2 regions of the Fundicoccus sp. Sow4_F4 genome follow, and region 1 is predicted to be linked to the other one. Evidence: riboswitches for the same ligand, from Rfam matches in the RefSeq annotation. Region 1 holds a riboswitch; the other holds the start of a gene.
The links. A riboswitch is a leader RNA that binds a small molecule or an ion and turns the genes downstream of it on or off. The one in region 1 is predicted to bind lysine.
Positions count from the first base shown of each region.

Region 2: another riboswitch for lysine. It lies ahead of lysA (diaminopimelate decarboxylase); the one in region 1 lies ahead of dapF (diaminopimelate epimerase).

Region 1 covers NZ_JBQKLQ010000003.1:197,406-201,746, reverse strand. The annotation lists gene ACTQ5J_RS06505 (LL-diaminopimelate aminotransferase) at 1-1,186, opposite strand, end outside; gene dapF (diaminopimelate epimerase) at 1,197-2,072, opposite strand; lysine riboswitch at 2,167-2,312, opposite strand; gene glnA (type I glutamate--ammonia ligase) at 2,395-3,741, opposite strand.
Region 2 covers NZ_JBQKLQ010000001.1:315,745-320,085, reverse strand. The annotation lists gene dapA (4-hydroxy-tetrahydrodipicolinate synthase) at 1-577, opposite strand, end outside; gene lysA (diaminopimelate decarboxylase) at 619-1,911, opposite strand; lysine riboswitch at 2,043-2,191, opposite strand; gene ACTQ5J_RS01500 (aspartate-semialdehyde dehydrogenase) at 2,412-3,398, shown strand; gene ACTQ5J_RS01495 (ECF transporter S component) at 3,446-4,051, opposite strand; gene ACTQ5J_RS01490 (HesB/YadR/YfhF family protein) at 4,080-4,341, opposite strand, start outside.

The DNA.
Region 1 (4,341 bases):
CTTGGATGGTCCGCTCGCGTGAATTAAAGGCGGTTAATCTGAAATAACCTTCGCCACTAGGACCGAAACCACTACCGGGTGTTCCAACAACTTGAGTCGCTTCGAGTAAGGCGTCGAAAAATTCCCAAGACGTCAGATGGTTTGGTGTTTTTAACCAAATATAAGGGGCATTAATACCACCGAATACGGTTGCGCCAACTGCTTCTAGGCCTGCACGAATGATACGAGCATTTTCCATGTAATAAGCGATCTGTTCGTTAATTTGTGTATTGCCAGGTTCTTGGTAAAAAGCCCAACCTGCTCTCTGGATAATATAGGGCGCGCCGTTGAATTTAGTGCTTTGGCGACGTGACCATAACTTATTCAAACATTGTCCTTGGAAAGATAGTTCTTGAGGGACGACCGTATACCCTAGCCTTAAACCAGTGAAACCAGCTTTCTTCGAGAAACTTCTGACTTCAATTGCGCATTTTGTCGCGCCTTCACATTCGTAGATTGAATGTGGAATATTCGGTTCTTGAATATAGGCTTCATAGGCTGCGTCAAATAAGATTAAACTATTGTTTTCTAAAGCATAGTCTACCCAAGTTTGTAATTCAGGTTTACTCAAGGTCATACCGGTAGGATTATTAGGATAACAAAGGTAAATGACATCGACAACTTGTTTAGGAAGTTCAGGAATAAATTGATTGGCTTCGTTACTGCTTAAGTAAGTTAAGTCACTCCATTGTCCGATTTGCTCATCCCAATCGCCTAAGCGTCCAGCTAAGACATTGCTGTCGATATAAACAGGATAGACAGGGTCGCCGATTGCAATTTTATTGTTCACTTCAAACAGCTCTTGCAAATTAGCTATATCACTTTTTGCGCCATCGGAAATGAAAATTTCTGAAGCGTCAATCGCAAGGCCTCGGTCTTGGAAATCATGCTGTGCGACAGATTGGCGTAAGAAGTCATAACCACCCTCAGGACCATAACCTTGGAACGTTTCACTACTTGCCTGTTCATCGACTGCTTTATGGAGTGCGTCAATAACCGCGGGAACTATCGGCTGAGTCACATCTCCGATACCTAATGAAATAAGATCTGAGTTAGGATGCTGTGTCTTGTATTGCTCAACTTTCTGATTGATGGTTGAGAATAAATAGTTTGCGGGAATTTTCTGGTAATTCGTATTGGGTTTCATGATACTCCTCCTAGTGGGTGTTTGGGTAATAAGAGCCGGAAAAACGAGTGCGAGCAGGGCCTTCCATATAAACATCGCCTGATGTTGAAGTGTCCCAAGTGATAATTAAGGAACCACCAAGTAAATTGACAGTTACAGTATTGTCGGTGAAACCGTTAAGGATGCTAGCAACGGCAACTGCACAAGCGCCAGTGCCGCAAGCTAACGTTTCGCCACTGCCTCTCTCCCAAACGCGCATATTAATTTCATCTGAGCGAATTATTTCTGCGAATTCAGTATTAATTTGTTCAGGAAAACATTCATGATGTTCGAATTTAGGGCCGAGCGATTGTAGGTCGAGTTGCGAAATTTCGGGATGAAAAATGACCAAATGGGGATTGCCCATTGATACGGCGGTCACTTGGTAGGTAGTATTTTCTAAAGTGAATGGGTGTTGTAACCAATTGGCTTCTTTTGTTTGGACTGGGATGAGCGAATTCTCGAGAATCGGTTGGCCCATATTGACGCGAGCGCCTGTCACTTGTCCTGATTGATTGAAAATAAGTTCTACTTGCTTAACGCCACTGAGGGTTTCAATAGTCAGATGTTTATCGGACCAAAGGTGTTGGTCGTAAATAAATTTGGCCAAACAGCGGATACCGTTACCACACATCTTGCCTTCACTTCCGTCTAAGTTGAACATGCGCATCTTAAAGTCCGCAATGGAAGAGGGACGAAGGACGATGATGCCGTCACTGCCGATGCCGTAATGTCTTTCGCTCATTTCAACTGCTAAGTCAGCTAAATCCGATAAATTCTCTGCTAAATCGTTAATGTAAATATAGTCATTACCGAGGCCTTCCATTTTCGTGAAGGGGATGCCTTGATTGTTTATTAAATTTGTCATTGTGTCTCACTCCTTAATTAGTTTAATAAAAATAGGACCACAAACAAAAGTCTGTGGTCCTCGGAATGGAGCGAGTAACATTCTTTTGCCGGGTAATTGTTTGCACAATCAAACTTAACTGGCAGTTAAGTTGAACAGTTACTAACCTATTATGATTAGCAACCAACGATTCATCGTTTCGGCGACTTTCCCTTTCCAGACATAATCTGTACTCTTGTCAGTCGCACCTCGCACAATTCCTTTTTATTTTTAATAGCATATCATTGTATTTAATTGACGTCAACTAATTATTATCAATCTCATTAATGTTTTGTATTTTGAATTAGTAACAGGTGAAGTATTTCTCAATTTCCCAAGGTGAGACATACATGGCAAAGTCTTTGTACTCTTGGTTTTTAGCTTTGATAAAGTTGCTCGCAATGTGTGGCCCTAATGCGTCAAGCATATCTGGTGAGGCAGCAAGCTTGTCAACCGCTTCTTTTAAAGAACCGGGTAGGCTGATGATATGATGAGCTTGGCGTTCTTCGGCCGTCATGCGATAAATGTTACGGTCAACAGGTTCTGGTGTGGCTAATTTTTCTTTGATGCCAAGCAGACCAGCTTTTAAGATAACAGCCAGTGCTAAATAAGGGTTGGCAGATGGGTCGACACTTCTCAATTCTACCCGCGTGGAATTTCCTCTAGCAGCAGGAATTCGAATCAAAGGCGAGCGATTCTTTTCGCTCCACGCGACATAGACAGGTGCTTCATAACCTGGAACCAAGCGTTTGTAAGAATTAACAGTTGGGTTACAAACGGCAGTAAAATCTGTTGCATATTTCATAAGCCCGGCGATAAAGTGCATGGCTACATCTGACAATCCAGATGTTGAAGTTGGGTCGTAAAAGGCATTGCCATCTGAGGTGAAAAGTGAAAGATTGAAATGCATACCAGAACCATTGATACCAAAGAGTGGTTTGGGCATAAAGGTTGCGTGTAAATGGTGTCGACGGGCGACTGTTTTAACGATTAATTTGAAAGTTTGGATGTTATCGCAAGCTGAGATCGCATCGGCATATTTCCAATCGATTTCGTGTTGGCCGTGCGCCACCTCATGATGACTGGCTTCGATTTCGAAACCTAATGCTTCTAACTCGAGAACAATATCTCGGCGGCAATTTTCAGCCAAGTCATTCGGTGCTAAGTCAAAGTAGCCACCGTGGTCATTCAATTGCATCGTTGGGTTTTCTTGATCATCGAGTTTGAATAAGAAAAATTCTGCTTCGGGTCCTAAATAGAATTGTTTGAAGCCCATCGCAGTCATTTCTTCAAGTACACGTTTTAAGTTACTACGTGGATCTCCTGCGAAGATGTCACGTTGTGGAGTTTCTACATCGCAAATCAACCTTGCGATTCGGCTAGTTTCGTTCTCTGTAATCGCCCAATCGAAGACGAGCCAAGTGGCTAAATCAGGCACCAAGTACATATCGCTTTCTTCGATTCTGACAAAACCTTCAATGGATGATCCGTCAAACATCATGTTGTTATCTAAAGCTTTGCTTAATTGAGACAATGGAATCTCAACATTCTTAATCGTTCCAAGGATATCTGTAAACATTAATCGAATAAAACGTACATTTTTTTCATCAGCATCTGCTAGGATACTCTCTTTTGTCCACGTATTTGTCATACTATTCCCTCCGTTATTAAATATTAAATAGAAATATTTTTTTGTATTTTGTTAGATTATAGAGGGTAAATATCTCAGAAACAACTTTTTGGTCACCTGCTATGTCATAAAATATGACGCAAAAACAGCGTTTTTAACAATATTAACTAGCGAGACGATAACATTGTGATATAATATTACACAAAATAGGTCGTGATAAATTGTTGGTAATTAAATGATAAATATTGAGGTTAGTTGGATTTAATTGTGTCAATTAAATGAAAGTTTATGGAGGTGAAAATAATTTTTTGTAAGAAAAAAAGTATTTTTTGAAAAGCCAGTTGTTAATAGCAAAATAAAAGTACATAAGTTTGCAGAACATTTGTACATAACTCTGCAGGCAAAAAAGGCCTTGTTAGCTATCCCCTTATCCTCTAAAGTTACTTTTACTTGGAGGTAGAAAAGGATGCTAACAATGACCGCGATATTAATACTATTAAAAGTTTAAGAAATAATCACGATAAATCGACTAACGGTATTCCCCCAACGCTCAGTATCAATTGGCGCATAGCTAAAAAAATATGCGGATCAACCTGTATGGCCCAAATCCATCAAAAAAAT
Region 2 (4,341 bases), on a different contig from region 1:
TATCATCATTACCTGAGTAAATCGCAAAATCAGCCGGTAATTGCTCTCTTAAGGCTTTGGTATACTCTAAGTCACCTGTAGCATCTTTAATCGCTACAATGTTTGGATGCGCTGATAATTCAACCACTTGTTCAACGGTTAAAGTCGCGGCAGTTCGTCCGGGTACGTGATAAAGAATAATTGGTATGTTCACTGAATCTGCAATGGTTTTAAAATGAATTAACATGCCGCGTGTAGATGTCTTATTATAGTAAGGTGTTACGATTAGTAAAGCATTCGCTCCAACCCTCTCTGCTTGTTGACTCAACATAATCGCATGCGCCGTATCGTTGATTCCAGTTCCGGCAATAATTGGTAAACGACCAGCGACGTGGTCAACTGCAAATTTAATCAATTCAATTTGTTCACCATCTGATAAAGTTGAACTTTCACCAGTTGTTCCCGTAATTACGAGAGCATCCGTCTCGTTTTCTAAATGAAAATCAAGCAAACCTTCAAACGCTTGCCAGTCAATTTCATTCGTTCTCTCATCAAATGGTGTCACAATCGCTACAGCCGACCCTTCATAAATTAACATAATTTTTCCTCCTTTAAATACTTAAGCTACTGACAATTGGTTTAAATTTCTCTTAACGACATTTCTTCAAAACTTTCACGTTTGACTGTCAAATAATGCTTTTCATCATTCACGTGAATCATCGCTGGCCTAGGAATTCGGTTATAGTTACTTGCCATTGAATAATTATAAGCACCAGTTCCATTCACTAATAATAAATCCCCTGTTTCCAATATCGGTAATTTAATCTCTTCAATAATTTTATCGCCACTCTCACAGGCTTTACCCGCAATTGTATAAACTTTTTCTTGCGGTTTATCCGCTTTATTAACAGCTAGCGCCTCGTATTTAGCCTGATAAAGTGCTGGACGAATATTATCATTCATACTGCCATCGACAAAAGCGTAATCTTTACCACTTGCCGTGTGCTTCAAATCTCCCACTTCATAAAGAGTACTACCAGAGGCATTGACCAAGGAACGACCGGGTTCAATCGTTACTTTTTTTAAATCAATCGCCAAAGCTTGTGCTTCTTGATGAACATATTCCATAAAATCAGGAAGAAAATCAATCACATCAAATGGTTGATCTTCTTGTGTATAATACACACCAAAACCGCCACCAAAGTTAATTTCTGAAATTAAAATACCTAAACGTTTTTGAACCTCAGCTGAAAAAGTTAATAATTCACTGGCGGCTTTGTAGAACGAATCTGCTTCAAAAATTTGGCTGCCAATATGACTATGGAAACCAGCAAATTCTAAATGCGGCGAAACAACCATTGACTGGATAATATTATAAATCTCAGGGTCAAAGACACTTTCTCCAAACTTAGAATCTAAATTTGCTGTCATGATGTATTCATGCGTATGCGCTTCAACACCAGGATTCAAACGAAGTAATACGCGTTGTTTAGTTTCAAACTCCGCAGCAATTTTACTAATACGTTCAACTTCCATTCGGTTATCCACTACTATCGTTCCCACACGATTATCAATCGCATAACGAATTTCTTTATTGAGCTTATTATTACCGTGAAAATACATACGTTTTGGATCAACGCCATGACGCACTCCAGTATAAATTTCACCGGCACTCACGACATCTTGTCCTATATCTAATTCGGCAATAATACGAGCAACCGCTTTAGTTAACAAGGCCTTAGATGCAAAAAGTACATCCGTTTCAAAATAAGTAGATTTTACTGCCTCTCGATAAGCCAAAATACGCTCACGAAAGCTTGCTTCATCAAAAATATATAATGGCGTTCCATATTGGTTCGCCAACTCAACATAATCATGGCCCGAATGTTTCAAGCGCCCCCCTATAATACTCTGGTACTTTTCTAATCGCATTCGCTACTCCTCACCCTTCTATTTATTTATAAATACAAAAAGAGACCACGAACAAAAGGTTCGACGGTCTCACTCACACTTGGCTTTTAACAGGCCACTTTATTTCTTGGAGTTAACTTTCCTTTTGCCCGGTATTTGCTTGCTCTTCGTAATTAACTGGGCAGTTAATTACAACAGTGGTCAACCTATTATGGTTAGCCCCCAACGATTACTCGTTTCGGCGATATCCCCTTTCCAGAAATTCATCTGTACTCTTGTCAATCGCGCCTCGCCCAAAAACCTTTTATATTTAACTGAACCTAGCATAACAAGCATTCAAAAGTTTGTCAACGCACTTCCTTCGAACTCTCATAATATTCACATTTAAAAACAACGCTAACACAACGTTTCCGTGCTTATGCTTATTTTTATTAATTTACAATGAAATATTTGCTTGACATTTATCCTCTAAATCTTTAGGGTTAACGATAACAACTTGAATTTGAAAGGAGTTTCCAACATTGAAAAAACAATATAATTTAGCGGTGTGTGGCGCCACCGGTGTTGTGGGACGTAAAGTGATAGAAGTATTAGAAGAACGTGATTTTCCTGTCGCAAATCTTAGCCTTTTTGCATCAGCAAGATCAGCTGGTCAAACCATTGATTTTAAAGGTGAACCGGTGACGATCCAAGAATTGACAGAAGACTCGTTAAAAGCCCCGATTGATATTGCGATTTTTTCAGCTGGTGGAGATGCATCTAAACACTATGCCCCCTTTGCTGCAGATAATGGAGTCATTGTTATTGATAACAGTTCAGCTTGGCGTATGGATCCTAAGGTGCCGCTTGTGGTACCCGAGGTAAACCCAAATGCGTTAAACAGCGGCTCTAAGATTATCGCTAACCCCAACTGTTCAACTATTCAATCCGTCGTACCCTTGGCTGTACTTAAACCTTATGGTATTAAACGTGTCGTATATAGTACTTATCAAGCTGTTTCGGGTGCTGGTCAAAAAGGCATTGCAGACTTAGAAAACAATACAACGAATAACTTTCCTTATTCAATTAACGATTCTGTTATACCACAAATCGATGTGTTTTTAGATAACGGTTATACCAAAGAAGAAGTTAAGATGATTGAAGAAACTCGCAAAATATTAGAGTTACCCGACTTACGAGTTACTGCAACAACCGTTCGTGTGCCAATTAAAAATTCTCACGGTGTTAGCATTAATATTGAACTCGAAAACGCCTTTGATTTAGAGCAAGTCAAAACTGAATTCGCCAATCACAGTGGCTTGGTAGTTGTCGATGACACGGCCAACTTACGTTATCCTCTTCAAAGCGAAGCTAATGACAAAGACGAAGTCTTTATTGGTCGCATTCGCCGTGATGACTCCTTAGAAAATGGCCTTAATATTTGGGTAGTAGCCGATAACATCCGCAAAGGAGCGGCAACAAACTCTGTACAAATTGCAGAAACACTCATTAAAAACAACTTAGTATAAACAAAAACGCGCGTCAGCTAAAAAAACTGACACGCGTTTTTATATGATTATTTTTTTAAGCCTTGTGGCCGTTTTAAAGCTGTTAGGATTATCGGCACTAAAAGCCCCGCAAGAATCATTTCAGGCACACCATTTGCTAAGACAATGCCTCCTAGAATATTCCATAACGTTTCCATTGAAGCGTCTTGTATTGTTAAATACTCGTTGCGTCTAAACACGACAATCGCACCTAAGACAAGGATAGTATTAAAAAGACTACCTAAAACTCCTGAGATCGCTGCATTTACTTTAAATGAAGTCGTTTTATTTAAGATGTAATGTGAGATTAATCCCACCAATAAAGGCATTAATAATCGTGGCAAAATCGTCACAAAAGGTGAGTTAAAAACATACAAGTACATTGGTGACGTAGGCATGACGTACGCTCTAATCAAACTATTAATACCCCAAACTCCACCAACAATTACACCAGCTTTTGTACCTAAATATAATGTGGCTACTATAACGGTCACGTGTATAAATGTAATCGCTAAGGGGTAAAGGGGAATAGTGATATTGCCTAAAAATGGCACCCAGGATTGAAGAATGATGATTGCAGCAAATAAACTGATTCTCACCATTTCTTTCGTTTTATTATTTGAATAACTTGTCATAATCTTCCCTCCGGCAACTGGTCATCGCTTAATTAATGGCGATGCCGTTCTTAGAATAAATATAATATGGTTCTTTCAATTTTTCATTTAAAGTAATCATTAAATCATGTTCATCGAAAAACCACTCATCAGTATCTTCAATAAAGAATAGTACACCGTTATCAGCTTCAAAAGTAGCTATCGGAGTCATCGGTTCAACTGGATCAATGGCCAAACCAAAGCCTTCTCTTACCGGACTACCTCCATAAATTTTAGCTTTAATACGGATTCCCGCACCTTCACGAATTCCC